One region of the Staphylococcus kloosii genome, then DNA from elsewhere that is predicted to be linked to it. Evidence: a T-box and tRNA genes for the amino acid it is inferred to sense, from the RefSeq annotation. Region 1 holds a T-box; the other holds one or more tRNA genes.
The links. The T-box of region 1 lies ahead of alaS (alanine--tRNA ligase). A T-box ahead of a tRNA ligase gene usually reads a tRNA of that ligase, here a tRNA-Ala.
Positions count from the first base shown of each region.

Region 2: it has a tRNA-Ala gene. The T-box ahead of alaS (alanine--tRNA ligase) is inferred to sense a tRNA for this amino acid. The anticodon was not compared.

Region 1 covers NZ_CP027846.1:1,564,840-1,580,499, reverse strand. Annotated here, with positions in the region: gene C7J89_RS07870 (acetyl-CoA carboxylase biotin carboxyl carrier protein) at 1-167, opposite strand, end outside; gene C7J89_RS07865 (5-oxoprolinase subunit C family protein) at 170-1,174, opposite strand; gene pxpB (5-oxoprolinase subunit PxpB) at 1,164-1,898, opposite strand; gene greA (transcription elongation factor GreA) at 2,105-2,581, opposite strand; gene udk (uridine kinase) at 2,610-3,233, opposite strand; gene C7J89_RS07845 (peptidase U32 family protein) at 3,233-4,504, opposite strand; gene C7J89_RS07840 (peptidase U32 family protein) at 4,518-5,441, opposite strand; gene C7J89_RS07835 (O-methyltransferase) at 5,444-6,079, opposite strand; gene C7J89_RS07830 (DUF1292 domain-containing protein) at 6,367-6,699, opposite strand; gene ruvX (Holliday junction resolvase RuvX) at 6,716-7,144, opposite strand; gene C7J89_RS07820 (IreB family regulatory phosphoprotein) at 7,147-7,410, opposite strand; gene alaS (alanine--tRNA ligase) at 7,476-10,106, opposite strand; T-box leader at 10,178-10,381, opposite strand; gene recD2 (SF1B family DNA helicase RecD2) at 10,411-12,807, opposite strand; gene C7J89_RS07805 (tetratricopeptide repeat protein) at 12,812-13,489, opposite strand; gene mnmA (tRNA 2-thiouridine(34) synthase MnmA) at 13,671-14,783, opposite strand; gene C7J89_RS07795 (cysteine desulfurase family protein) at 14,787-15,660, opposite strand, start outside.
Region 2 covers NZ_CP027846.1:1,253,714-1,269,373, forward strand. Annotated here, with positions in the region: gene C7J89_RS06140 (metal-dependent hydrolase) at 1-279, opposite strand, end outside; gene mutY (A/G-specific adenine glycosylase) at 411-1,454, shown strand; gene ntdP (nucleoside tri-diphosphate phosphatase) at 1,525-2,067, shown strand; gene C7J89_RS06155 (ABC transporter ATP-binding protein) at 2,273-4,009, shown strand; gene C7J89_RS06160 (FUSC family protein) at 4,051-5,145, opposite strand; gene C7J89_RS06165 (glutamate-1-semialdehyde 2,1-aminomutase) at 5,223-6,512, opposite strand; gene bcp (thioredoxin-dependent thiol peroxidase) at 6,593-7,048, shown strand; gene C7J89_RS06175 (phosphoglycerate dehydrogenase) at 7,055-8,002, shown strand; gene perR (peroxide-responsive transcriptional repressor PerR) at 8,098-8,553, shown strand; rRNA gene C7J89_RS06185 (16S ribosomal RNA) at 9,085-10,636, shown strand; tRNA gene C7J89_RS06190 (tRNA-Ile) at 10,737-10,813, shown strand; tRNA gene C7J89_RS06195 (tRNA-Ala) at 10,838-10,913, shown strand; rRNA gene C7J89_RS06200 (23S ribosomal RNA) at 11,163-14,085, shown strand; rRNA gene rrf (5S ribosomal RNA) at 14,160-14,274, shown strand; tRNA gene C7J89_RS06210 (tRNA-Val) at 14,285-14,360, shown strand; tRNA gene C7J89_RS06215 (tRNA-Thr) at 14,382-14,457, shown strand; tRNA gene C7J89_RS06220 (tRNA-Lys) at 14,463-14,538, shown strand; tRNA gene C7J89_RS06225 (tRNA-Leu) at 14,545-14,626, shown strand; tRNA gene C7J89_RS06230 (tRNA-Gly) at 14,630-14,704, shown strand; tRNA gene C7J89_RS06235 (tRNA-Leu) at 14,718-14,806, shown strand; tRNA gene C7J89_RS06240 (tRNA-Arg) at 14,822-14,895, shown strand; tRNA gene C7J89_RS06245 (tRNA-Pro) at 14,909-14,982, shown strand; tRNA gene C7J89_RS06250 (tRNA-Ala) at 14,998-15,073, shown strand; tRNA gene C7J89_RS06255 (tRNA-Met) at 15,091-15,164, shown strand; tRNA gene C7J89_RS06260 (tRNA-Ile) at 15,191-15,264, shown strand; tRNA gene C7J89_RS06265 (tRNA-Ser) at 15,273-15,365, shown strand; tRNA gene C7J89_RS06270 (tRNA-Ser) at 15,410-15,502, shown strand; tRNA gene C7J89_RS06275 (tRNA-Met) at 15,520-15,593, shown strand; tRNA gene C7J89_RS06280 (tRNA-Asp) at 15,606-15,660, shown strand, end outside.

The DNA of each region.
Region 1 (15,660 bases):
GCACCCTCAGATGAAGATACATTGGCTGTATGTTGAACAGCATTTCCACCACTTTGTGGTTCTGTAAAATCTATATCAATTTCACTACTATAATCTTTATATCTAAATTTTTTAACGTCATTTTCCTTAACGAGTGTTATTAATTTTTCTATTTGCTCTAAATTCATTGTTATTCCCCTTTTAATAATTTTGCTATTTTTGATGAAGTATTTCTCATTTCATTAATTTCAAACTGTGGTGTTTCAGTAATGGCTGTTAACGTTTTTGCAAATTCTTCTTGTTCTGCAATTAATTTATCAGTAGCTTCTTCAATCGTTATCCATTTGAATTGTATTTTATTTCCAGGTTTCAATTGTGCCAAAACATTTAAATCAGCCTGACAAACATTCGCGATTTTTGTATAGCCGCCCACCGTTTGTTTATCATTTAATAAAATAATTGGATTACCATCATTAGGTACTTGAATACTGCCCAATGCAACAGGTTCTGATATTATATCTGCAGAATGTTCAGGACTAATAGTTGGCCCTTTTAAACGATAACCCATACGGTCAGAACTATCAGAAATAGTAAACGTATTTGTCGTAAGTTCATTTTGTGCAGTTGCTGAAAAAGCGTCAATTTGTGGGCCTTCCACTATATGAATGGTTACTTCTTCATCTAAAACGAGTTGACCATTGTACTTATGCCCTAACGTATTGTGACCATAATCATTTTCAATACAATTTATGTAATCACCTGATTTTAATGCGCGTCCTTTGAAACCACCAATTTGGCTTCGAGTATGTGTGGAATAACTATTAGCTACTTGTGGTATATCTAAAGGTTTACCAAAAAGTATGTAACATCTAGCTCCCTCTACAACATTATTTAATTTTAAAATGTCTCCTTTATTGGCTTGAACAACGGTCTGGTGTGGTACTGATGTTTCGTTAAGTTGTGCATTAAAAGGTGCACCTGTTATAACGAATGTGTTATTAGCTTTAAATTCGATAGTCGGACCCATGATAGTACATTCTAAAGCAGGTCCTTTATTGCCAATAAGTTGTTGCCCAATTTTTAATGCATATTGATCTAATGCACCTGCAATTGAAAATCCTAAATTTTGATAGCCAATACGGCCTTCGTCTTGAACTGTAGTGAATAATCCAGGTTGTTTAATTTTAATTGCCATTTTCAATCGTCACCAACCTTTCATAATCAAATGTATTATTTTGTTGTTGTTTTTTAATATCTTCAAATTCTTCTTGTGTTATACTATAAAATTTTATGTAATCGCCCGGTTGATACAGACACATTGGTTCTCTATTGATATTAAAAACATCAATTGGCGTTTGCCCAATAATTTGCCAACCTCCTGGTGATTGCTTTGGGTAAAGCCCAGTTTGATTGTTAGCAATCCCGACAGAACCTGCTGGTATTTTTGTTCTAGGTTCATTTCTCCTAGGCGTATGTATTTTTTCGCTTAAGCCACCTAAAAATGGAAACCCTGGCATAAAACCAAGTAGATAAATCAAATATGGATTTGAACTATGTATCTTTACTACCTCGTCTATACTTAAATCATTATGTTGTGCAACTTCTTCTAGGTCTGGGCCATGCTCATCACCATAAAGCACTGGAATATTAATAGTACGTGTTTGTTCCATTTCTTTTGATATTGAATTTAAATTTAATGCTTCAATATTTAACTGTGCAATTACAGTTTTAGGCACGTCAACCGTAGTATCAATCGTTAACATAATAGAACGATAAGATGGTACAATCTCTAAAATTGAAGTAAGTTGCTGTTCTTCTATATATGTAACTACATGTTGCACTTTATTAAATGTTGTCCGAGAAATTTCGTTCTCGAAGTAATATATAATTGTTTGTTCATTCAATATTTTGGTTTCCAAAATATTACTCCCCTTTGAATAAATTAAATTATCAGATAATTCATTTCAGTAAATTTCAATTAAAGCAAATTTAAAGTCTGACTTTTATATTTACCCCAACTAAACTAAATTTATCAAACTTTCATGAAATAGTATATCATTTTTTAAACTTGAATTTTAAAAACCCTAAATATCGTTATGATATCAAGGGTTTTTTAAAGTATAACTTATTTAATATCAACAATTTTAACGTTGATTTCTCCACCATTTGGAAGAGGGACACGTACTTCATCATTTAAGCCTTTACCAATTAAGTTTTTCGCCATAGGAGATTCGTTAGAAATTTTACCGTTAAATGCGTCAGCTTCTGCTGAACCAACGATTTGGTAACTTTCTTCTTCGTCACCAGGTAATTCAACGAATGTCACTGTTTTACCGATTTGTACGACGTTATTATCGCCAGTATCTTCAATGATAAGTGCGTTTCTAATCATATTTTCAATACGTTGAATGTCTTGCTCTATAAAACCTTGTTCGTCTTTAGCTGCATCATACTCTGAGTTCTCAGATAAGTCACCAAAAGAACGAGCAACTTTTATTTTTTCGACAACTTCTGGTCGTTTTACAGTCTTTAATTCTTCTAATTCTTGTTCTAATTTCTCATAACCTTCTTGAGTCATTGGATATTGTTTTTGGTTTTCCATAATGTCATCTTCCTTTACTATAAAATTACTATTGTTTACTTACTAATGTCTGGATTTTAGTTGTCATTATGTCGATTGCGACTTTATTACTGCCACCTTCTGGAATGATGATATCGGCATACTTTTTAGTAGGTTCAATAAATTGATTGTGCATAGGGCGCACTACATTTAGATATTGATTTACTACCGATTCCATTGTACGTCCACGTTCCTTAGTGTCACGTAGTAAACGACGTAATATTCTTAAGTCTGCATCTGTATCAACATATATTTTAACGTCCATTAAATCTCTTAATGTTTTATTTTCCAGTGCAAATATACCTTCTACGATAATAACATCTTTTGGTTCAAATGCAATCGTTTCATCGCTTCTAGTATGGTTCTTATAATCATACGTTGGTACTTCGACAACCTTATCATTTCTCAAATCATTTAAATTAGCGATTAATAAATCATTATCAAATGCAAAAGGATGATCATAATTTGTTTCTAATCGCTCTTCAAAAGATAAATGCGATTGGTCTTTATAGTAATAGTCTTGCGCTAAAAGTGCAACACTATGACCTTCTAAATTTTTCATAATTTCGTCAGTAACCGTTGTTTTCCCTGAACCTGAGCCGCCAGCAATTCCTATAATGGTCGTACTTTTCATTACCCAATTTCCTTTCTTATCATGTTGTTTGCATATAAAGGTTTATCGACTTTTATTTGTATAATTTGAAGTGGATGACGCGCAGCATCTAATTCGTTACCTTCTTCGTCGTAAATATGCTCTACAACTTGTTTAAATGTATCGATCTCTGGACCGAAAAACTCTATTTCTTCGCCCGGTGCAAATTTATTACGTTGTTGTATGGTCGCAATTTGTGATGTTTCATCATAATCTAATACTAAACCACAAAAATCATAAGAAGATTGATTTTTTTCACCTACTGAACCAAACATTTGCTCCTCATAACCTGGTGTACCCTCAAAAAATGCTGGAGCAGTAGCTCTATTCGCACATTTACTTAACTCAACTAACCAGCTTGGGTCAATTTTAAAGTTATCAGGGTCAGCAGCATATGCATCGATAACCTTTCGATATACAGATACAACAGTTGCTATGTAATGAATTGATTTCATTCTTCCTTCAATTTTAAGTGAATCGATACCGATATCCATCATATTAGGAATAGATTCAATTAATTTTAAATCTTTCGGACTCATTGCAAATGGCACGACATCATTTTCATTATATAATAAATCTAATTCTCCATCGTCATCAACTGCTAGTAAATCATAGTCCCAACGGCAGCTCTGACAACAACCACCACGGTTTGAATCGCGTGCAGTCATATGATTACTCAATGTACATCTACCGGAATATGCAATACACATAGCTCCATGAATAAAGGCTTCGATTTCTATATCAACCTTGTCCTTCATTTCTTGCATTTCCATAGCGCCTGTTTCACGTGCTAAAACCACACGATCTAATCCCTCTTCTTTCCAGAATTCGACAGCCTTATAATTTGATAAAGATTGTTGCGTGGATAAATGAATTTCAAGTGACGGAGCCACTTTTTTACATGTTTCTATTATTAGTGGATCGGCAACGATTATTCCCGTAGCACCTGTTGCTTCCAGGTCTTTTAAATATGCATCTAAACCTTCTATATTTTCATCGTGAGCAATAATATTAGTTGTTATATATATTTTAGCACCATATTTACGTGCAAAATTAACGCCTTCTTCAATTTCAGCCATTGTGAAATTGCCAGCATTGGATCTTAAACCATACTCTTGGCCACCTAAAAAGACAGCGTCTGCGCCATAATGAACTGCAATTTTAAGTTTTTCTAAATTCCCAGCAGGTGCTAGTAATTCAGGTTTTTTTATTTTAGGAGTAATAGAAGTATTTGCTTTTTCTAATAATTTCACTTAATTCTCCTCCTTAATATACTGTTTGCTTAAATAAAAATCCTTCGTCAAATGGTCGATGTTCTGGTTGGATTTCTTCAATCGGATCTACGAGCATAAATTTTTCATCCTCGTATGCTTCTGGATCCTCATTATATAAATCGATAGCTTCTCTATATTGAGCAGTGCAAACATTGATATATTCCTCTGTTTGTAATACGCCATCAATTTTAAAGGCATCGATACCGGCTTCTAAAAGCGCATCTAATTCTTCTATTAAACAAATATCATTCGGAGACATAATATGTGTTCCGTTATAATCTTCATACACAGGATATTTGTTATCACGTTCTTCGTCATACAATAACAATTGTTTAGATACATCATTACGTTCAATTTTCATTTGACGTTGTTGGAAAGTATAATAATTCCCTAATAACATACGTTTTGATTGGAACATACATGTCATGCCATGTACTTGAACTTCAATTTCTACATTGGCATGTTGTTTAATGTTTAATATTTCTTCTAAACTTAATTCTCTAGCTAATACCGCTCTGTTAGCGCCCTTCTCCCCCCAATAATTACATTGGAAGTAGTTTGTTACTAAAGCTTCAGCGTCCCAATTTAGCGGAATAGGATGCGCTTGTTGTTTGACGTACATGACTACAGCAGGATCGCCAAAAATTATTCTATCCACATTTATTTCATGTAAATATGAAATATAATCCTCAAGTGCGTTCAAATGATAATTATGAAAAATACCATTTACTGCGATGTAAGCTTTTTTACCATGCTGATGTATTAATTCAACAGCCTCTTTTAAAGTATCGCGATCAAATTCACCAGCAAGTCTCAAACCAAATTTTTGTTCTCCAAGAACAAAAGCATCTGCCCCTTTGTCTATTAGGGTTGCAATATGAGCAACAGATTTGGGTGTCACTAATAATTCAGTCATACTTACTCTCCTTTAATTGAAATAGCTAAACCATCATCAATATTTAAAAAATTAGTAGTAAACGAATCGTTTTGTATTAACCATTCATTATATTTTTGTATTTTTTTGACCATTTGTTTTATATTTCTATTTCTAACTACATCAATATCTGCAACAAAATCATGATATAAGATGTTGTCTGTAATAACGACACCATTTTGTTTTAATAAAGGGGTATATAACTCAAAAAATTTCTTTGACTGTGCTTTGGCAGCATCGATAAAAATCATATCAAAGGTCTGATTTTTTACAGTGTCAAATTGTTCTAATGCATCGCCTTGAATCATATGAATTTGCTGTTGAAAATTATAACGTTCAAAATTGCTTGATGCCTGTGCTTGCATTTGTTCATTTCTTTCAATTGTCGTAACTTGGATTTGCGGATTAATTGCAGCAAATTGCATTGAACTATATCCTATGGCTGTACCAATTTCAAGAATTTTAGTAGGTTTATGTATTCTAATTATTTGTTTAATCATTTCAAGTGTCATTCGATCGACAATAGGCACATCATTTTCTTCTGCATATGCTCTCAATTCTTCTATGTTAGTAGAATTATAGTCTAGTAAATTTAATAAATAAGCTTGATTTTTTTCCAAATTATTACTTCCTTTATATTATCTTAAAACAATTAATTATAGTGTCTATCATATTGATTATTAAAATGACAAAATACAGTTTTTGTTTATAGTAGTTGTTTACATACGGTAAATATAATTTAACTTTAAATATTCTACCATATTTTATTGAGAAAGATAAGATTGAAAAGGCAATGACTGCATTTCTATTCATAAAAATTACTGTATGAACTTAATTTGTATGTTTAATTATAAAAAAAGAATAAATTCTATTAAAAAGTAATAGAATTTATTCTTTAAAGTGTTAATTATTCATGATCGTGATCATGGTCGTACGCGTCATCCATTTCAGTATTAACAACTTCTTCAATCATATCCCATTCTTCATCAGTTTCTACCGGTAAGAACTTACCACCTTCACCATTTTCATCTGGGTCATTAATCATTGGGACTAATTCAATTAAATCGTCGTCATCTGCTTCTGCGCCTTCTTCTGCTAAAATGACATATTCTTTTTTAAATTCAGGATGATAGAATTCTAAAACTTTGCGGTAAAGAACTTCATTTCCTTCTTCGTCATATAGAGTTAGTAATTCTTCCTCATTATTAATTTGTAATTCTGCATTGTTATGTTCTGTCATCTTAAATTTCTCCTTTTTATTGAATTGAATCCAAGTAACCTTGCAAGATAAATACTGCTGCCATCTTATCGATAACTTTTTTTCTTTTTTGTCTAGATACATCAGCCTCTAGCAAAGAACGTTCTGCAGCCATTGTGCTAAGACGTTCATCCCACATGATTATTTCAAGTGAGGGTAAAGCTTCTTGAAGCTGTTCTTTGTATTGTAACGAAGCTTCCCCTCGAAATCCAATAGAATTATTCATATTTTTTGGTAATCCAATAACAACTGTGCCCACGTTTTCTTTTTTTACTATTTGTACAAGCTTATCAATACCAAGCTCATTTTCTTTTTCATTTATTTGGAGTGTGTCTAAGCCTTGTGCAGTCCAACCCATTAAATCACTAATGGCAATACCAACAGTTTTACTTCCTACATCAAGACCCATTATTTTTTTCGTTAACATAATTATTCTTTCGTACTATCTTGGAGATAGCTTGACACTAGTTCTTCCATAATGTCATCTCTATCGATATGTCTAATTTGATTTCGCGCATCGTTGTGTCTTGGGATATATGCAGGATCACCTGAAAGTAAATATCCCACGATTTGGTTTACAGGGTTGTAGCCACGTTCTTCTAATGTATTATATACATTTAGTAACACTGTTCTGACATCTTTCTTAGGTATTTCATCATAACTAAACTTCATTGTTTTATCTAAGTTTTCCACGTCAAACACTCCTTCAAATATAGTAAAAATTGTACAACACTATTTTAACTTACTCTATCTTCAAGTTACAGTGATTTAATGTAATTTTTAATAAAACGTAATGATTCTGTTATGTTTTCAGGCTGTGTACCGCCACCTTGAGCCATATCAGGACGACCGCCACCTTTACCACCAACTACTGGAGCCATTTCTTTAATGATATCTCCAGCTTTAACTTTATCAGTTAATGATTTTGGTACTGTAGCAATAAGTGAAACTTTATCGCCCACCTTACTTACTAAAATAATAACAGTATCTTGTAATTTAGATTTGAAATCATCCATCGTTTCGCGGATTGCATTGGCATTATCTACTTCCACTTCGGTAGCTAATACGTTCAAGCCATTTATTTCTTCAACCTGATCTTTAATGTCACCCATTTTCAACGCCGTAATTTCTTTACTACGTTGTTCTAACTGTCTGTGTAATGATTTTTCATCATTTTGCATTTGTACAACTTTATCTAAAACTTGATCATCAGCTTTTACTTTAATTTGTTTTTTCAATTGTTTGAAATGATTTTGAATTGATTCTAAATATAGGAATGCTGATTTTCCAGTTAATGCTTCAATTCTACGTACCCCAGCACCTGTACCTGATTCACTTACAATTTTGAATAAACCGATTTCTGACGTATTGCTTACGTGAATACCACCACATAATTCTATTGAAAATGGTGCCATGTCGACAACTCTAACTACGTCACCGTATTTTTCACCAAATAATGCCATAGCACCCATTTTTTTAGCTTCGTCAATTGGCATTTCTTTAATAGAAACTGAAATATTATTCCATATTTCTTCATTTACGCGACGTTCAACAATTTCGATTTCTTCTTCAGATAGCGGACCGAAATGTGAAAAGTCAAAACGTAATCTATCAGGCTCTACTAATGAACCTGCTTGGTTAACATGATCACCTAAAATTTCTTTTAATGCTGCATGTAGTAAATGTGTCGCACTGTGATTTTTCTTAATTGCTTGACGTTCGTTGTGATTTACTTCTGCAGTTACTTTAGCACCTGTAGTTACTTTACCAAATTGTACTTTACCTGTGTGTAAGTTTTGACCGTTTGGTGCTTTGGTTACTTCTTCTACATAGATTTCAAAACTTTCATTACTTATCGTACCTTTATCAGCAACTTGTCCACCACTAACAGCGTAGAATGGTGTTTCTTTTAAGATAAGACTAATTTCGTCACCAGCTTCAACTGTATTAACAAGCTCACCATCTTTAATAATGTCAGTTATTGTAGAATCTGCAGCCATTTGTTCATAGCCAACAAACGTACTGTCAGTATTAATTTGTTTTAACACATCACTTTGGATTTGCATAGATTGTCCACTTTGACGCGCTTGACGTGCACGATCTCTTTGTTTTTGCATTTCAACTTCAAAAGTATCCATATCTATTGATAAACCTTCTTGTTGCGCAAATTCTTCAGTTAACTCTACTGGGAAACCATAAGTATCATAAAGCTTAAACGCATCTTCACCAGCAATTGTTTTATCGCTGTCCTTAGCTTTTTGTACAAGTGTGTTTAAGATTGCTAAACCTTCTTGTAATGTTTCATGGAATCTCTCTTCTTCTGATTTAATAACACGTTGTATAAACTGTGCTTTTTCTTTTACATTTGGGTAGTATGGTTCCATAATTTCAGCAACGATATCTACCAATTTATATAAAAATGGTTCATTAATGTCTAGTGACTGGCTAAAACGTACTGCTCTACGTAATAATCTACGTAATACATAGCCACGTCCTTCATTTGCTGGCAACGCGCCATCAGCAATAGCAAATGAAATTGTTCTAATATGATCTGATATAACTTTAAACGCAACATCATATTCATTATTAGTTAAATATTTTTTGCCAGAAATTTTTTCTACTTCTTCAATAATTGGCATAAATAAATCTGTTTCATAGTTAGTACGTACATCTTGAGCCACAGATGCCATTCTTTCAAGACCCATACCAGTATCAATATTTTTATTAGGAAGTGGCGTATAAGTATGGTCTTTATTATGGTTAAATTCACTAAATACTAAGTTCCATACCTCTAAGTAACGTTCGTTTTCGCCACCTGGATACATTTCTTCTGGAGGGTCTTCCTGACCATATTCGTCTCCGCGGTCATAAAATATTTCAGTGTTTGGTCCAGAAGGTCCTTCACCTATATCCCAAAAGTTACCTTCAATTCGAATAATACGACTTTCTTCAAGTCCAATATCTTCATGCCATAATTTATAAGCTTCAGTATCTTCAGGATGTATTGTTACATATAATTTACTTGGTTCCATGCCCATCCATTTGTCGCTAGTTAAAAACTCCCAAGCATATTCAATAGCTTCTTTTTTGAAATAATCACCAATAGAAAAATTACCTAACATTTCGAAAAATGTATGGTGACGTGCAGTGAAACCAACATTTTCAATATCATTCGTACGAATCGCTTTTTGTGAATTTACAATTCTAGGTTTTTTTGGTGTTTCACGACCATCGAAATATTTTTTTAATGTTGCTACCCCTGAGTTAATCCATAATAATGAATCGTCATCGATAGGTACTAATGGTGCAGAAGGTTCTACCATATGCCCTTTTTCTACAAAGAAGTCTATAAAACCTTGTCTAATCTCACTTGCTTTTAAGTTTTTCATTTATAACCCTCCAATTTAATACATACATCATTTATAAATAATTTTGCGCACAAAAAAAGTTCATCCACTATAAAAGGGACGAACGATTCGCGGTACCACCCTAGTTATAAACAAAACAATAGCGTTTCGGAAAACGTACATTTTGTTTATCACTCAATTAAGTATTTATTAACAATGACACGAAGTAGCGTTCAATAACTCAGACTGTACTTTTCACCAACCAGCACATCTCTATATGTTCAAAGTTATTTACTCATCTTCTTTATAAACTTTAAATACATTGTATTTATTTTCTAACTTCGTGTCAATCATTAACGAAGTCATAAGGCGACATTTGTCCCATATTTATCATGGGATCTATTTTATATATTGTTGTTTCGCTTAATTCTATAGATGCATCAAAACTATTGTTAACTTCTTTTGCGTCAGCTTGTGCTTCATCTTCATCATTGTTAAAGTAAGCTTGTAATAATGAACAAAGTTGCGTCATTCTAACTTGCCCGTTCGTTTTCAAACCTAAATCAAAGGCTTGTGGATCGCCTAAAAAGACTAAAGATTGTTTAGCTCTAGTTAAACCAGTATATAAGATAGGCTTCTGCAACATTCTATAATATTGTTTGACCATAGGCATAATAACAATCGGAAATTCAGAACCTTGAGATTTATGAATAGACGTACAATATGCATGTGTCAATTCCATTAAATCCTGTCTCGTAAATGTAATTTCATTGCCTTCAAAATCTACAACTACGACATCTTTATCTAACGCATTTTCTTTCGCCCAAAATATGCCAACTATAACACCTATATCGCCATTAAAAATATTATCATTTGGGCGATTGACCAGTTGTAATACTTTATCGCCTTTACGAAACAGTACTTCTCCAAATTCGATTTCTCTAGTGTCTTTATCCTTAGGGTTCAAAATACCTTGCAATACTGAATTTAATTTTTTAATACCTGCTGAACCTTTATACATCGGAGCTAGCACTTGGATATCACTCATATCATATCCTTTTGAAACTGCACTATTAACTACCTTATCAACGACTTCAGGAATTTGTTCTGTAGAACAATTTATAAAGTTTCTATCGTGAAAGCGTTGCGTAATATCAACATGTTGATTTAATTTGATACGATGTGCTAACTCAATAATACTTGAACCTTCTTGTTGTCGATAAACTTCAGTAAGATTTACTCTAGGAATTACTTTAGAATCAATTAAATCTTTAAAGACTTGTCCTGGTCCTACAGATGGTAATTGGTCTTCGTCCCCCACCAATACAATTTGAGCATCGATTGGCACGGCGCTCATAAATTGATGGAACAACCACGTATCGACCATAGACATTTCATCGATAATGATTAATTTCGCATTAATTTCATTATCCAATATATCTTCTGGCTGTGTATCTTGATTCCACCCAATTAACCGATGAATCGTCATGGCTTCAAGTTCTGTCGACTCAGATAATCTTTTAGAAGCTCGACCCGTTGGTGCTCCTAATACAATTGGATAATCATCTTCCTTATAATCATCATAATCTAACGATAAGCCATGAATTTCAGCATATAATTCTACAATACCTTTTATAACAGTAGTTTTACCTGTACCAGGTCCACCTGTTAATAACATTACTTTAGAATTAATAGCCGTTTGTAAAGCTTCTCTTTGAGATTCGGCATAGCTGACATTGTTCTTATCTTCAATATCTCCAATTTCTAACAATAATTCTGAAGTTTCTATATCTTTTAATTTCTTTGTATATGTGAAATTACGATATAAATTTTGCACACTTTTAATTTCTGAGTAATATAAACTTGGAATAGCGAACTGATCTTCTTGTTGTATTAATTTACTATCATTCACGAGTTGATCGATTTGCGCTTCAATTTGCTTTCTTTCTATCTCTTCAGCTGGTGGATTTGATAACATATCCTGGACGTTATCTATTAAAAATTGGCTTGGTAAATAAGTATGACCTTGTTTAATACATTCTTCTTCTAGTAAATATAGAATACCTGCTTTAATACGTTCAGGATCATTATATTGAATACCAATATTTTTAGCTAATACATCTGCCTTATTGAAACCAATACCTTTTACATCATAAACAAGTTGATACGGACTCTTCTCAATTACATTTAAAGTTTCACCGAGATATGTTTGGTAAATATTCATGGCTAACTTAGGACCGAAACCTAAGTCATGCAGTCGAATGATAATTCGCTCAGTTTCTTGATTACTCGCGATTTGTTCGGCAATTTGTTGTTGTTTTTTCTTAGGTAAGCCAGGCACTTTTTCAAGTACTGTTGCATCATTTAAAATATCTGAAATTGTATTTTCACCTAGGGCGTTTACAATATTTTGAGCAGTTTTTTTACCAATTCCTTTAAATAGATCACTAGAAAGATAACTGACGATGGCTTCTTTTGTTTGAGGTAACTCTTTTTCGAATGTTTCGGCCTTTAGTTGTTTACCATATTTGGGATGCGTAGCGACTTGTCCTTTGAAAGTATAAACATCACCTTCAACCACTTCAGGGAAAAATCCTACAACTGTCGGCATACTATCAAAGGTTTCATTTGATTCAATTGTATCGACTTTTAACACAGTATAAAAGTTATCTTTATTTTGAAATAGAATTGCGTCAACTGTGCCTTTAACCATTGAATAGTTAAACAGTGTAGAATCAGCCATGGCTTTACTCCTCCTCTTGAATTGATTTAAAAGTTGTTATCGCGTGTTGGCTCATATGGTGTTCCGGGTTAATAGCTACTGCTTTATTAAAGTAATTTAAAGCATCATCAACGTTTTCAGTACTCATATATGTAGCTAAACCTAAATTATAAAGCGCATCAACGTGTTCATTGTCTAATGTTAATACGTAATTTAATTGTTCAATTGCTTGATCAAACATCTCTAAATGACATAATACTAAACCATATTGGAATTGAACTTCCACATCTTGTCGGTCATCCGCTTCAGCTGCCGTCATTAAAAATGGCATCGCTTGTTTAAATGATTCAAGTTGGTTAAATGACATACCTATCATATAATTTGCGTCAATCTTATCCACTAAACCATCTTTGGCATGTTGTAATGCAGTTTGATATAACTTGATAGCTTCATTAAAACGACCTTCATTATAATATACATTTGCTAAATTATAATAAACAGCACCGTTCTCAGCATCTATTGTTAATGCTTTTTGGAAAAATGTTTCAGCATGTTCAATTTCGCCCGCTTCTGCTATTAATATACCTGCATTGATGTAATTTTCTATTTCTTGTGGGTTATTTTCTATATTATCAAATAAAGCTTGTAACGCCTTATCATTTTGACCTTGTTTAATATAATTATAAATTTCTTCTTGTTCCATGCTCGATACCCCATTTCTAATAGTTTAGTATAACATTATATTAAAATAGTTAGATAGTTTTTAACAAAAAAAGAGAATGAGAAATAATATGTTTCACTTAAATAATGAATGCATATTACAAGCATTACACATTTGATTTTAGTAAACATTTACTTCTCAATCTCTATATTGAAATTTTCTATTATACTACGTAACTTAATTGACCAGAATTTTTATAAACGTCGTCAATTGTTGCTCCACCTAAACAAACTTCGCCGTCATAAAATACGACTGCTTGACCTGGAGTAATTGCACGTACTGGCACATCAAAAGTAACACGTATTGCATTATCTGATTCTTTTTGTACAAATACTTTTGTATCTTTTTGACGATATCTAAATTTAGCAGTACATTCAAAGCCATTTGTTAAATCTACATCATTTACGAATGAGATGTCTGAAGCAATTAAATAATCACTATAAAGTGCATCGTGGTCAAAACCTTGTTCAACATAAAGTACGTTTTCTTCTAAGTTTTTACCTACTACGAACCATGGGTCACCATCGCCACCTATACCTAGACCATGACGTTGGCCAATCGTATAATACATCAAACCACCGTGTTCACCTTTAACTTCGCCATTTAATGTTACCATTTTACCTGCTTGAGCCGGTAAATATTGTGATAAAAATGTTTTGAAGTTTCTTTCACCAATGAAACAAATACCAGTTGAATCTTTTTTCTTAGCAGTGGCTAAGTTTTGTTCTTCTGCTATTTTTCTAACTTCTTTTTTATCAATATCTCCAATAGGGAACATAACTTTTGATAATTGTTCTTGAGATAATTGGTTTAAGAAATAAGTTTGGTCTTTATTATTGTCAACGCCTCTTAACATTTCTACATGACCATCTTCATGTCGTTTAATGCGGGCATAATGACCTGTTGCTACAAAATCTGCACCTAGTTTAAGTGCATGTTCTAAAAATGCTTTAAATTTAATTTCTTTATTACACATTACATCTGGATTTGGTGTTCTACCTTTTTTATATTCATCTAGGAAGTATGTGAATACTTTATCCCAGTATTGTTGTTCAAAATTGACCGCATAATACGGGATACCAATTTGATTACAAACTGCAATGACATCATTATAATCTTCTGTCGCTGTACATACGCCATTTTCATCTGTATCGTCCCAATTTTTCATAAAGATGCCAATGACATCATAACCTTGCTCTTTTAATAAATGCGCTGTAACGGAACTATCAACACCACCTGACATACCAACAACTACACGTGTATTTTCATTGCCCAACTATTATTCCTCCTTAAATTTATGATAGATTTTGTGAATTTCCATCGCTATATATTTGATTTCTGCCTCTGTATTTAATTCATTAAAACTAAACCTTACTGAATGTTTTGCTCGCTCATCGTCATCGTACATTGCCGCTAATACATGCGAAGGTGTCGTAGATCCTGCTGTGCATGCTGAACCTGAAGAAACATATATATTAGACAAATCTAATAATGTCAGCATTGTTTCAACATCTATAAACGGAAAATATAAGTTTACTACGTGACCAGTCGTATCTACCATCGATCCATTCACTTCAAATGGTACTGATCTTTCTTGTAATTTAACTAAAAACAAATTTTTCAATGACATTAAGTGTACGTTATTGTCATCCAAATTATCTGTGGCTAGCTTTAATGCTTCTGTTAGTCCCGCAATTTGAGGGATATTTTCTGTACCTGCACGACGCTTGGTTTCTTGTTCTCCACCTAGTTGCATATAACGCATCATTGTACCTTCTTTAACTAATAATACGCCAATACCTTTAGGCCCACCAAATTTATGTGCAGTAATACTCATAGAATCAATGCTAAATTCGTTAAAATCTATATCCAAATGACCTATCGCCTGCACAGCATCAACATGAAACATTGCATTTGAGTTTTTGACGATATCATCTATTTCATACATAGGTTGCACAGTACCTACTTCATTATTAACAAACATAATTGATACTAAAATTGTGTCATTCGTTATAGCATTTTTCAATTGTTCAATGTCGATAATGCCTTGTTCGTCTACATCAAGATAAGTTACAGTGAATCCTTCGTTTTCAAGTTGTTCAAAGACATGTAATACAGAATGATGTTCAATTTTTGATGTAATAAGATGCTTA
Region 2 (15,660 bases), 310 kb from region 1:
CCAAATATGGGTAGCATCTAAATGTTTAAAGAAAGTAAATACAATTAAAGTTATTAATAATGGCCATAATATTGTAAAAGGTATTGAATGAGTTATACCTCTATGATTTGATATATAAGTGGCATTATCTTTTAATTTAAAAACAGTATCACTATCTGGTATTAATGAACCCACAACTAACGTTGAAGCTGTAGCAACAAAAGACGCTGACATAGCTGGGTCTTGTGTTGCAAGTGCGGTTAAACCTATGCCCATAACGATATGTGTTCCTGTATCCATAAAAGTCACTCATTTCGTGTCTGATTTAATTTTATTATATACTATTGTTAATGTTTACCACTATTAAAAATAACAGATTTATAGAATTATCGAAAATCTAACGATTAGAATAAAGAAAGTGTTGTGTATGAATGTACAATATAGAGAATTTTAAAGACAACTTATTACGTTGGTTTGATGCCGAACAACGTGAAATGCCTTGGAGAGAAACGAAAAATCCATATTATATTTGGTTAAGTGAAATTATGTTACAACAAACTCAAGTTGCAACTGTGGTAGATTACTATCTAAGATTTATTGAACGTTTTCCTACAATTAAATCTTTAAATAATGCACAAGAAGATGAAGTGTTAAAGCTATGGGAAGGATTAGGCTATTATAGTAGGGCACGTAATTTTCATACTGCCATTAAAGATGTTTATCAAAATCACAATAGTACAGTTCCTAGCGAACCTGAGCAATTTGGTAACTTAAAAGGCGTTGGGCCATATACCAAAGCAGCAGTTATGAGCATTGCATTTAATAAACCATTAGCAACTGTAGACGGTAATGTATTTAGAGTATGGTCGCGGTTAAATAACGACGACAGAGATACTAAACTACAATCAACTAGAAAAGCATTTGAACAAGAATTGCAGCCGTACGTTGAAACCCGGGCTGGCGATTTTAATCAGGCAATGATGGAACTTGGGGCAATGGTATGTACGCCGAAAGCGCCTTTATGTCTATTTTGTCCTGTACAGGATAATTGTGAAGCATTTGAACAAGGGACGGTAAATGATTTACCAGTTAAAACTACAAAGGTATCGAAAAAAATAATCAAACAACATGTCTATATTATTAAAAATAATGAAAATGAATATCTTATTGAACAACGCACGGCGAAGTTATTAAATAATATGTGGGAGTTCCCTATGTATGAAGCTACACAGAAAGACAATATTAATACTGAACTGGCTATGAACATGACATTCTCAGATAAGCCTATTTATAAATTAAAGCACCAATTTACCCATTTACAATGGGATATCGAAGTTTATATGGCCGATGAAGTAATTGATAAACAACAAGTTGAACTGCCTGAGCGTATGCAATGGATTCATTTTGACGATAAAGAACAATACAATTTTCCAGTTAGTATGACTAAGATTTATAAATTTTTAAAAGAACATTGATAAATTCGGAGTTACGCAAAGACTTATGTTATAATCAGAAATGTGAAATTAAGATAAGGTGGTGTGGAGCATGGTTAAAGAGTCCATACCTAAAGAAGGTCAGACGATAAAAATACAAAGTTATAAACACGACGGTAATATACACCGTGTTTGGTCTGAAACTACTATATTAAAAGGTACGGATCATGTGATAATTGGTGGCAATGATCATACTTTAGTTACAGAAAGTGATGGTCGCACTTGGATTACTCGTGAACCAGCAATTGTCTATTTTCATTCGGAATTTTGGTTTAACGTAATTTGCATGTTTAGAGAAGATGGCGTTTATTATTATTGCAATCTATCTTCACCTTTTGTCTGCGACGAAGAAGCGCTAAAATATATCGATTATGATTTAGATATTAAAGTTTACCCAAATGGCAAATATCATTTATTAGATGAAGATGAATATGAGCAACATATGAATCAAATGAATTATTCATCTGATATCGATAAGATTTTACGTCGAAACGTCGATATCTTACAACAGTGGATTGAGCAAAAAAAAGGACCTTTTGCTCCAGATTTTATAAAGGTTTGGCGTGAACGTTATAAGAAAGTAAGAAATTATTAAGCATAATTAATGTATTAAATCTTAATATCCTTTATAGTGTTTTATGGGTTTATTAATTTTACAAAACAAAATTTGATATAATCTTTTTGTTATTTAAAATTTACAAAGCTAAACTTATAACACTATAAATTTAGAATCAGCCTAGTTGAGTTTTCAACTGAGGCTTTTTCATTTGTTACGTAATTATAAAGGGGGAGAATGTCACATGATTCGCAGATATTTAACTTTTGTGAAACCATATAAATGGCGAATCATTGCTACCATTTTAATAGGTATTTTAAAATTTGGTATTCCAATGTTGATACCATTACTTATTAAATATGTGATTGACTATGTTATTAATAACTCTTCAATCACGAATGATGAGAAATTCATGCGTTTAGGAATAGCAATGGGCATAGCGATATTTATCTTTGTCATTGTTAGACCACCAATTGAATATTTAAGACAATATTTAGCGCAATGGACAAGTAATAAAATATTATATGATATTAGAAAGCAATTATATAATCACCTACAAGCATTAAGTGCGCGTTTTTATGCTAACAACCAAGTAGGTCAAGTTATTTCAAGAGTTATTAATGATGTCGAACAAACGAAAGACTTTATTTTAACAGGCTTGATGAATATATGGTTAGATTGCGTAACCATCATTATTGCACTATCAATTATGTTTGTATTGGACTTTAAATTAACACTTGCAGCAGTATTTATTTTCCCTTTCTATATATTAACTGTATATTTCTTCTTTGGACGTTTGAGAAAATTGACTCGCAAAAGATCTCAAGCTTTAGCAGAAGTTCAAGGCTTTTTACATGAACGTGTACAAGGTATGTCCGTGATAAAAAGTTTTGCAATAGAAGATAATGAAGCGGAAAACTTCGATAAACGTAATAAGCATTTCTTAAATAGAGCATTTAAACATACGAGATGGAATGCTAATTCATTTGCAGCAATAAATACTGTGACAGATATCGGACCACTTATTGTTATAGGTGTAGGTGCCTATTTAGCCATTACTGGTTCAATTACTGTAGGTACTTTAGCAGCTTTCGTTGGTTATTTAGAACAACTATTTGGACCATTAAGAAGATTAGTTTCTTCATTTACAACTTTAACGCAAAGTTTTGCATCAATGGATCGTGTATTCCAATTGATGGATGAAGACTATGATATTAAAAATAAAAAAGGCGCACAGCCAATAGAGATTAAACGCGGTAATATAAGTTTAAATAATGTTAGTTTCAAATATAATTCTGATGAAGAGAAAGTATTGAAGGATATTAATTTAGATATAAATCAAGGACAAACTGTTGCATTTGTAGGTATGAGTGGGGGAGGTAAATCCACACTTATTAACTTAATTCCTCGTTTTTACGATGCAACGGAAGGTTCTATTGATATAGATGGAACAAACATTAAACATTACTTAACAGGAAGTTTGAGAAATCAAATTGGCTTAGTACAACAAGATAACATTTTATTCTCAGATACTATCAAAGAAAATATATTACTCGGCAGACCTAATGCAACTGATGAAGAAGTAATAGAAGCGGCTAAAATGGCAAATGCCCATGATTTTATTATGAATTTATCTGAAGGTTACGATACAGAAGTTGGTGAACGTGGTGTTAAATTATCGGGTGGTCAAAAACAACGTGTTTCTATTGCTCGAATATTCCTAAATAATCCACCAATAATTATCTTAGACGAAGCTACTAGTGCACTTGATTTAGAAAGTGAAGCAATTATACAAGATGCATTGAATGTATTAAGTGAAAATAGAACTACATTAATTGTAGCGCATAGACTTTCTACTATTACACATGCTGATAAGATAGTCGTAATGCAAAATGGTGAAATTGTGGAAACAGGCACGCATAAAGAATTAATCGCTAAACGTGGTGCTTATGAACACCTTTATAAAATTCAAGATCTATAGAAAAAAGACTTCGATTTATTATAAATCGAAGTCTTTTTTGTTTATAAGTCGAAATCTTCTTCTAACAATTCAATTTTATTGTCGTCCTGATGATATGAAAAGAAACTAATACGTAGTCTATCTAAATGACGTAAAGTATAACGATATTCTTCAATTGCTGAAATGATTTGCATGATGTTGGCATAAGAATATTCTGTTTGGTAAGGATTTTGAATTAATTCTTTTTGGAAAGCATCCATTAAGTCTTTCTTTTGTGGATTATCTACTGAAGTATCTTCAAAATCAACATCATACTTAGCTTTCTTAGATAAACTAATGAATATTTGTTCATGAAATGCTGTTAATGAATCGATATCTAATTTAATTTGTAATAATAATTCATTATTTAAACTGTGTAAGTCATGTTGGTAACGATTCATACGTTTTAATACCGCATAAGCTTGGCGTGTGACGCGTACAATTTCCTTGAACAATATCTTTTTACGATTTTGAGCGTGAAGTTGCTTTTTAGTTAAAGGTCGTTCTTCTTCGTAATACTCAAATATTTGTTCAAGTTTTAATACACGTTTGCTTATTAAACCTCTATCTTCTTTTATTTGATGATATTCAGAGGTGTCATTTAATACTAATTTAAACCACATAAATATATCAGTCGAAATATTTAGTGCATTATAATATAACTTTGACTCAAATTTCGGTGGTAAAAATATTAAGTTAACGATGGAGGAACTAAGTACCCCAATCATCACTAGTATAAATCTAAAAAATGCAGATACATAAAAGTTACCAGTATGTTGTCCCATAATTATTAATGCAGTTACACTCGCCAACGTAGCCACATGGGCTAAATTAAATCTAAATAAAATAGCTATTAACAATATAACGGTAACACCCATAATGACAAAATGATTACCAAAAGCTGTAACCATTAAGACTGCCAAAACAGCACCAATTATATTCCCATTAGCTCTGTCAGCAATTGTTTTTATCGATCTATAAACGCTAGGTTGCATAGCAACAACAGCACTGACAGCAGCAATGGCTTTCAAGCCTGCCTCTTTAGGTAAAAGAGAAGCGATAGCCAAAGCAAGTATAACTGCTATACCTGTTTTTATAACACGAGCTCCTAGCTTCAAAAGTACCGCTCCTTCGGGATTATATTTAAATAAATCTATTATTATTGTTATACAATGATTAACAACAAAATTCAAGTTTATTTCATTTGGCTAAATGCATAATCGGCAGCTTCTAAAGTATCGTCAATATCTTGTTCAGTATGTTCGGTTGTTAAAAACCATGCCTCAAATTTAGAAGGGGCTAGGTTAATCCCTTGATGTAGCATTAATTTAAAGAATTTCGCAAAGGCTTCGCCATCTGAATTCTCTGCTTGATCATAATGCGTTACTTTTTCGTTAGTGAAATATAACGTTAGTGCACCATAAACTCTATTTATCGTAGCAGTAATATTATGTTTTTCAATTAATTTTAATAAACCATCCTCTAAGCGTTTACCTAAATTATCAAGTTGTTTATAAACACCATCTTGTTCTAATACTTCTAATAATGCAATGCCTGCTTTCATAGAAAGTGGGTTACCGGCCATTGTACCCGCTTGATATGCTGGACCAAGAGGGGCAACATGTTCCATAATATCTTGTCTGCCACCATATCCACCAATTGGTAAACCACCACCAACAATTTTTCCGAAAGCTGTTAAATCTGGATAAACTTTATATAAATCTTGAGCAGCACCGTAATGGAAGCGGAAAGCTGTGATAACTTCATCATAGATTACTAATGTACCATTATCATGAGAAATTTCGTTAATACCTTCTAAGAAACCGGGTTGTGGTTCAACCATACCGAAATTACCTACAATTGGTTCGACTAAAACACAAGCGATTTGGTCTCCCCAATAATCAATTGCTTCTTTATATGCATCCAAGTCATTGTAAGGTACTGTGATAACTTCTTGTGCAACACTTTCAGGGACACCAGCTGAATCAGGAGAACCTAATTGAGATGGGCCACTTCCTGCTGCAACAAGTACTAAATCAGAATGGCCATGGTATTGACCAGAAAATTTAATGATTTTATTTCTTTTAGTATAGGCACGTGCAACACGAATAGTAGTCATTACTGCTTCTGTACCTGAGTTAACGAAACGAATTTTTTCTAATGATGGAATTGCGTCGCGTAATTTTTTAGCGAAGTCAATTTCTAATCGTGTAGGTGTACCGTATAATACACCTTTAGCTGCTTGCTCTTGTATTGCTTTAGTAATGTGTGGATGAGCTTGACCAGTAATGATTGGGCCATAAGCTTGAAGGTAATCTATATATTTATTGCCATCTTCATCGAATAGATAAGCGCCTTTACCTTCTTTCATCATAACAGGGGCACCACCGCCAACTGCTTTATAAGAACGGGAAGGTGAATTAACACCACCCAAAATATATTCATCAGAGAATTTTTGAAGTCTTTCGCTTTCTGTGAATTTCATGTATATCAACCTCTTTTAATTTAATATTTTCAACTATTATCGTATCATAAAACTAACTATTAAAAGAAATAGGTGAGACGATGTTACAAAAAGGACAACAATTTCCAGATTTTGAATTAGAAAATCAAGATGGAACTACAATCTCAAAGAAAGATTTAGCGGGCAAAAAAGCAATATTATATTTTTATCCTCGTGATAACACGCCGACTTGTACTACAGAAGCTTGTGATTTTAGAGATAATATAGAAGCATTTAATGATTTAGATGTACAAGTATTTGGTATAAGTGGAGATTCTAAAAAGAAACATCAAAACTTTAAAGCAAAACATAACTTGAATTTTGATTTACTAGTAGATGATGAATTTGAACTTTCTAAAGCTACTGGCGTTTATCAATTGAAGAAATCATTTGGAAAAGAATCAATGGGTATTGTTAGAACTACTTTTGTTATTGATGAAAAAGGCGAAATTATAGATGTGATCGAGAAAGTTAAAGTTAAAACACAGATGGAAGAATTGAAAAGCATACTGGGGTGAATTTATATGAAGGCAGTAAGCTTAATAAGATTAGGTGATAAAGAAGAAAGATTACAAGAAGCTTTACCTAATGTTGAATTTGTATTTACTAGCGGTATGGATGAAATTAATGAACAAGACAAAAAGGACTTGGACATATTATTTGGCGTTGATAAATTAACGGAAGCATTTTTAGATGAGTGTCCAAACTTAAAATGGATAGCTTGGTATGCCACAGGGGTAGACAAATTACCTCTAGCGTATTTACAACAAAGAAATATTATATTAACAAATAATAGAGATGCACATGTCATACAAATGTCTGAATTTATAATCGGCTATATATTAGCAGACTATAAAAATATGCGTACTTCATATAGAAACCAAGTCAATAGACATTATGATAGTAGATTAATAAGCAAAAATTTAAATGGACAAAATATTTTATTTTTAGGAACAGGTAGTATAGCGCAAAGAACTGCGCAACTAGCTAAAGCGTTTGGTGTCAAAGTTATAGGTATAAATACAACAGGTAAAGAAGTTGAATACTTCGATGAAACATATAACATAGAAGAACTTCATAACATAGTTGGTTTGGCAGATATCGTTATTAATACGTTGCCACAAACACCAAGTACTGTTCACCTATTAACAAAACGCCATTTTCAATTAATGAAAGATATCGCATTATTTATAAATGTTGGGCGTGGTTCCATAGTTGAAAATGATGTAATCATTGATGTGTTGAAAAATAATATTATAAGACATGCGTATTTAGATGTATTTGAAAACGAACCCTTAACTGAAGATAGTGCTTTCTATGATTTAGACAATATCTCTATAACAGCTCACATATCAGGCAACAATACTGAATTTAGTGATGTAGTAACGGATACATTTATTAAAAATTTGAAAGCGTTTCTCAATAAGGATGATGTAATTGAGAATAAAATTGATACAAGTAAGGGCTATTAACCATTATTAGTCTAATAATATTGACATTTTACTCTTGTAACAGTTATATTAGTATTAAGTAATAATAATTATTATATAGAAAGATGGTGAGGGAAATGAGTGCAGAAATGGAAAGCATTGAACATCAACTTGAAGATTCAATTGCTTCATTAAGAACAGCTGGTATAAGAATAACTCCACAGCGACAAGCTATTTTAAAATTCTTGATAGCTGCAGAGTCACATCCAACAGCTGACGAAATATATCAAGCACTGTCACCAGATTTTCCTAATATAAGTGTTGCTACAATTTATAATAATTTACGTGTTTTTAAAGATAAAGGTATTGTAAAAGAATTAACTTATGGAGATTCATCAAGTAGATTCGATTTTAATACACACAACCACTATCATGTGATTTGTGAAAACTGCGGTAAGATTGTTGACTTCCATTACCCACAATTGGATGAAGTAGAACAACTAGCTCAGCACGTAACTGAATTTAATGTATCACACCACCGTATGGAAATTTATGGTGTCTGTAAAGAATGTCAAGACAAAGGATACGAATAAGATTTGAAGAGAGGAGCATTTTCCTCTCTTTTTTTTTATATTAATGGAAAAATTAAGGTAAAAACGATAATATTATTACACAAAAATTACTTTTAATACATTTAAACGACAATAGGTTAACGATTAAGTAATTATAAACTAAATTTATTCTTTATTTTTATTGACGTTGTTTTAGAAACTTGATACTATATAAAAGTCGTCAAAACAAGCACCGAATAATGACTCAAATTTTCAAAAAAGAAAATGCTTGTTAGTGTAAATTTGGTACTTGTGTAACAGGCGAAAGCAATATAGAATAGTAAATGTTGAGTTAAGAACAAAATAAAATTTCTTAAATTAATTAATAAATTTATTATTGACTTAACGAAATATTAATGTTACAATAGTTTCTTGTAACGCAACAAATGAACATTGAAAACTGAATTGCAATATGTCAACGTTAATTCCAAACGCAACGATATAATCGTTGGTTTAAACGTGTTAGAGATAACACACAATTAGTATTTATGAGCTAATCAAACATCATAATTTTTTATGGAGAGTTTGATCCTGGCTCAGGATGAACGCTGGCGGCGTGCCTAATACATGCAAGTCGAGCGAACAGATAAGGAGCTTGCTCCTTTGACGTTAGCGGCGGACGGGTGAGTAACACGTGGGTAACCTACCTATAAGACTGGAATAACTTCGGGAAACCGAAGCTAATGCCGGATAACATGTAGAACCGCATGGTTCTACAGTGAAAGATGGCTTTGCTATCACTTATAGATGGACCCGCGCCGTATTAGCTAGTTGGTAAGGTAACGGCTTACCAAGGCAACGATACGTAGCCGACCTGAGAGGGTGATCGGCCACACTGGAACTGAGACACGGTCCAGACTCCTACGGGAGGCAGCAGTAGGGAATCTTCCGCAATGGGCGAAAGCCTGACGGAGCAACGCCGCGTGAGTGATGAAGGTCTTCGGATCGTAAAGCTCTGTTATTAGGGAAGAACAAGTGCGTAAGTAACTGTGCGCACCTTGACGGTACCTAATCAGAAAGCCACGGCTAACTACGTGCCAGCAGCCGCGGTAATACGTAGGTGGCAAGCGTTATCCGGAATTATTGGGCGTAAAGCGCGCGTAGGCGGTTTCTTAAGTCTGATGTGAAAGCCCACGGCTCAACCGTGGAGGGTCATTGGAAACTGGGAGACTTGAGTGCAGAAGAGGAAAGTGGAATTCCATGTGTAGCGGTGAAATGCGCAGAGATATGGAGGAACACCAGTGGCGAAGGCGACTTTCTGGTCTGTAACTGACGCTGATGTGCGAAAGCGTGGGGATCAAACAGGATTAGATACCCTGGTAGTCCACGCCGTAAACGATGAGTGCTAAGTGTTAGGGGGTTTCCGCCCCTTAGTGCTGCAGCTAACGCATTAAGCACTCCGCCTGGGGAGTACGACCGCAAGGTTGAAACTCAAAGGAATTGACGGGGACCCGCACAAGCGGTGGAGCATGTGGTTTAATTCGAAGCAACGCGAAGAACCTTACCAAATCTTGACATCCTTTGACCACTCTGGAGACAGAGCTTTCCCCTTCGGGGGACAAAGTGACAGGTGGTGCATGGTTGTCGTCAGCTCGTGTCGTGAGATGTTGGGTTAAGTCCCGCAACGAGCGCAACCCTTAAGCTTAGTTGCCATCATTAAGTTGGGCACTCTAAGTTGACTGCCGGTGACAAACCGGAGGAAGGTGGGGATGACGTCAAATCATCATGCCCCTTATGATTTGGGCTACACACGTGCTACAATGGACAATACAAAGGGCAGCTAAACCGCGAGGTCATGCAAATCCCATAAAGTTGTTCTCAGTTCGGATTGTAGTCTGCAACTCGACTACATGAAGCTGGAATCGCTAGTAATCGTAGATCAGCATGCTACGGTGAATACGTTCCCGGGTCTTGTACACACCGCCCGTCACACCACGAGAGTTTGTAACACCCGAAGCCGGTGGAGTAACCATTATGGAGCTAGCCGTCGAAGGTGGGACAAATGATTGGGGTGAAGTCGTAACAAGGTAGCCGTATCGGAAGGTGCGGCTGGATCACCTCCTTTCTAAGGATATATTCGGAATATCTTCTACGAAGATGAAACGGGATAACGTAGACATATTGTATTCAGTTTTGAATGCTCATAGAGTGTTCAACACGAGAATGGGCCTATAGCTCAGCTGGTTAGAGCGCACGCCTGATAAGCGTGAGGTCGGTGGTTCGAGTCCACTTAGGCCCACCATTATAGTTGCAACATCAAATATTTGGGGGCTTAGCTCAGATGGGAGAGCGCCTGCTTTGCACGCAGGAGGTCAGCGGTTCGATCCCGCTAGTCTCCACCATTTATTAAATTGTACATTGAAAACTAGATAAGTAAGTAAAATATAGATTTTACCAAGCAAAACCGAGTGAATTAGAGTTTTAAAAAGCTTGAATTCAAACTAAAATAATCGCTAGTGTTCGAAAGAACACTCACAGATTAATAACATTTTGGGTTTTGAGTTAAACATTGCGTTTGACTTCGATAGATGTTTTCAAAAGAAAACGTTTGTCAGTCAATGTGTTGCAAGCGTTTGACTTAAAAACAAAAAGATTAAGTTATTAAGGGCGCACGGTGGATGCCTTGGCACTAGAAGCCGAAGAAGGACGTTACTAACGACGATATGCTTTGGGGAGCTGTAAGTAAGCTTTGATCCAGAGATTTCCGAATGGGGAAACCCAACACGAGTCATGTCGTGTTATCAACATGTGAATACATAGCATGTTAGAAGGCATACCCGGAGAACTGAAACATCTTAGTACCCGGAGGAAGAGAAAGAAAAATCGATTCCCTGAGTAGCGGCGAGCGAAACGGGAACAGCCCAAACCAACAAGCTTGCTTGTTGGGGTTGTAGGACACTCTATACGGAGTTACAAAAGTTATTGTTAGACGAAGTATCTGGAAAGATACATCAAAGAAGGTAATAATCCTGTAGTCGAAAACGATAACCCTCTTGAGTGGATCCTGAGTACGACGGAGCACGTGAAATTCCGTCGGAATCTGGGAGGACCATCTCCCAAGGCTAAATACTCTCTAGTGACCGATAGTGAACCAGTACCGTGAGGGAAAGGTGAAAAGTACCCCGGAAGGGGAGTGAAAGAGAACTTGAAACCGTGTGCTTACAAGTAGTCAGAGCCCGTTAATGGGTGATGGCGTGCCTTTTGTAGAATGAACCGGCGAGTTACGATTTGATGCAAGGTTAAGCAGGAAATGTGGAGCCGTAGCGAAAGCGAGTCTGAATAGGGCGTTGAGTATTTGGTCGTAGACCCGAAACCAGGTGATCTACCCATGACCAGGTTGAAGTTCAGGTAACACTGAATGGAGGACCGAACCGACTTACGTTGAAAAGTGAGCGGATGAGTTGTGGGTAGCGGAGAAATTCCAATCGAACCTGGAGATAGCTGGTTCTCTCCGAAATAGCTTTAGGGCTAGCCTCAAGTGATGATTATTGGAGGTAGAGCACTGTTTGGACGAGGGGCCCTTCTCGGGTTACCGAATTCAGACAAACTCCGAATGCCAATCAATTTAACTTGGGAGTCAGAACATGGGTGATAAGGTCCGTGTTCGAAAGGGAAACAGCCCAGACCACCAGCTAAGGTCCCAAAATATATGTTAAGTGGAAAAGGATGTGGCGTTGCCCAGACAACTAGGATGTTGGCTTAGAAGCAGCCATCATTTAAAGAGTGCGTAATAGCTCACTAGTCGAGTGACACTGCGCCGAAAATGTACCGGGGCTAAACATATTACCGAAGCTGTGGATTGTCCGTAGGACAATGGTAGGAGAGCGTTCTAAGGGCGTTGAAGCATGATCGCAAGGACATGTGGAGCGCTTAGAAGTGAGAATGCCGGTGTGAGTAGCGAAAGACGGGTGAGAATCCCGTCCACCGATTGACTAAGGTTTCCAGAGGAAGGCTCGTCCGCTCTGGGTTAGTCGGGACCTAAGCTGAGGCCGATAGGCGTAGGCGATGGATAACAGGTTGATATTCCTGTACCACCTAAATTCGTTTTAAGCGATGGGGGGACGCAGTAGGATAGGCGAAGCGTGCTGTTGGAGTGCACGTCCAAGCAGTAAGACTGAGTGTTAGGCAAATCCGGCACTCATAAGGTCAAGCTGTGATGGGGAGAGGAAATTGTTTCCTCGAGTCGTTGATTTCACACTGCCAAGAAAAGCCTCTAGCTAGAATATTAGGTGCCCGTACCGCAAACCGACACAGGTAGTCAAGATGAGAATTCTAAGGTGAGCGAGCGAACTCTCGTTAAGGAACTCGGCAAAATGACCCCGTAACTTCGGGAGAAGGGGTGCTCTCTAGGGTTAACGCCCGGGAGAGCCGCAGTGAATAGGCCCAAGCGACTGTTTATCAAAAACACAGGTCTCTGCTAAACCGTAAGGTGATGTATAGGGGCTGACGCCTGCCCGGTGCTGGAAGGTTAAGAGGAGTGGTTAGCTTCTGCGAAGCTACGAATCGAAGCCCCAGTAAACGGCGGCCGTAACTATAACGGTCCTAAGGTAGCGAAATTCCTTGTCGGGTAAGTTCCGACCCGCACGAAAGGCGTAACGATTTGGGCACTGTCTCAACGAGAGACTCGGTGAAATCATAGTACCTGTGAAGATGCAGGTTACCCGCGACAGGACGGAAAGACCCCGTGGAGCTTTACTGCAGTCTGATATTGAAATTCGGCACAGTTTGTACAGGATAGGTAGGAGCCTTAGAAGCGTGAACGCTAGTTTACGTGGAGGCGTTGGTGGGATACTACCCTCGCTGTGTTGGATTTCTAACCCGCACCATTGATCATGGTGGGAGACAGTGTCAGATGGGCAGTTTGACTGGGGCGGTCGCCTCCTAAAGAGTAACGGAGGCGCTCAAAGGTTCCCTCAGAATGGTTGGAAATCATTCACAGAGTGTAAAGGCATAAGGGAGCTTGACTGCGAGACTTACAAGTCGAGCAGGGTCGAAAGACGGACTTAGTGATCCGGTGGTTCCGCATGGAAGGGCCATCGCTCAACGGATAAAAGCTACCCCGGGGATAACAGGCTTATCTCCCCCAAGAGTTCACATCGACGGGGAGGTTTGGCACCTCGATGTCGGCTCATCGCATCCTGGGGCTGTAGTCGGTCCCAAGGGTTGGGCTGTTCGCCCATTAAAGCGGTACGCGAGCTGGGTTCAGAACGTCGTGAGACAGTTCGGTCCCTATCCGTCGTGGGCGTAGGAAATTTGAGAGGAGCTGTCCTTAGTACGAGAGGACCGGGATGGACATACCTCTGGTGTACCAGTTGTCGTGCCAACGGCATCGCTGGGTAGCTATGTATGGACGGGATAAGTGCTGAAAGCATCTAAGCATGAAGCCCCCCTCAAGATGAGATTTCCCAACTTCGGTTATAAGATCCCTCAAAGATGATGAGGTTAATAGGTTCGAGGTGGAAGCATGGCGACATGTGGAGCTGACGAATACTAATCGATCGAAGACTTAATCAATTTAAATGTTTTGATTGGTAAAATGATATTTACTTACTATCTAGTTTTGAATGTATAACTTTTATACATCATTGTCTGGTGACAATGGCAAGGAGGTCACACCTGTTCCCATGCCGAACACAGAAGTTAAGCTCCTTAGCGCCGATGGTAGTCGGATTTACATCCCGCTAGAGTAGGACGTTGCCAGGCAAGTTATAATGGAGAATTAGCTCAGCTGGGAGAGCATCTGCCTTACAAGCAGAGGGTCGGCGGTTCGAACCCGTCATTCTCCACCATTTTACTTAATTACATAATTAGCCGGCCTAGCTCAACTGGTAGAGCAACTGACTTGTAATCAGTAGGTTGGGGGTTCAAGTCCTCTGGCCGGCACCATGTAAGAGCCATTAGCTCAGTTGGTAGAGCATCTGACTTTTAATCAGAGGGTCAGAGGTTCGAATCCTCTATGGCTCACCATTACATGCGGGTGTGGCGGAATTGGCAGACGCACTAGACTTAGGATCTAGCGCCTTACGGCGTGGGGGTTCGACTCCCTTCACCCGCATTTGCAGAAGTAGTTCAGCGGTAGAATACGACCTTGCCAAGGTCGGGGTCGCGGGTTCGAATCCCGTCTTCTGCTCCATTTTATTTTTTGTGCCGGGGTGGCGGAACTGGCAGACGCACAGGACTTAAAATCCTGCGGTAAGTAATTACCGTACCGGTTCGATTCCGGTCCTCGGCACCATCTTTTGTAAAATATGCGCCCGTAGCTCAACTGGATAGAGCGTTTGACTACGGATCAAGAGGTTATGGGTTCGACTCCTATCGGGCGCGTTAATATATTTTACGGGAAGTAGCTCAGCTTGGTAGAGCACTTGGTTTGGGACCAAGGGGTCGTAGGTTCGAATCCTGTCTTCCCGATTAAAATACCTATATGGGGGCTTAGCTCAGATGGGAGAGCGCCTGCTTTGCACGCAGGAGGTCAGCGGTTCGATCCCGCTAGTCTCCACCATATAAAACATATTTAACGGCGGTGTAGCTCAGCTGGCTAGAGCGTACGGTTCATACCCGTGAGGTCGGGGGTTCGATCCCCTCCACCGCCACTAAATTTTATTTTGAATTATATTTAGGACCTTTAGCTCAGTTGGTCAGAGCTAACGGCTCATAACCGTTCGGTCGCAGGTTCGAATCCTGCAAGGTCCATTAAATACGGAGGAATACCCAAGTCCGGCTGAAGGGATCGGTCTTGAAAACCGACAGGGGCTTAACGGCCCGCGGGGGTTCGAATCCCTCTTCCTCCGCCATTTATTTTTCAGCAATATAATTCAATAAAATTATTTATTAATACGGAGGAATACCCAAGTCCGGCTGAAGGGATCGGTCTTGAAAACCGACAGGGGCTTAACGGCCCGCGGGGGTTCGAATCCCTCTTCCTCCGCCATTAATTATTTTTATTACCGCGGGATGGAGCAGTTCGGTAGCTCGTCGGGCTCATAACCCGAAGGTCGGTGGTTCAAATCCGCCTCCCGCAATTACATATTTTTGGTCTCGTAGTGTAGCGGTTAACACGCCTGCCTGTCACGCAGGAGATCGCGGGTT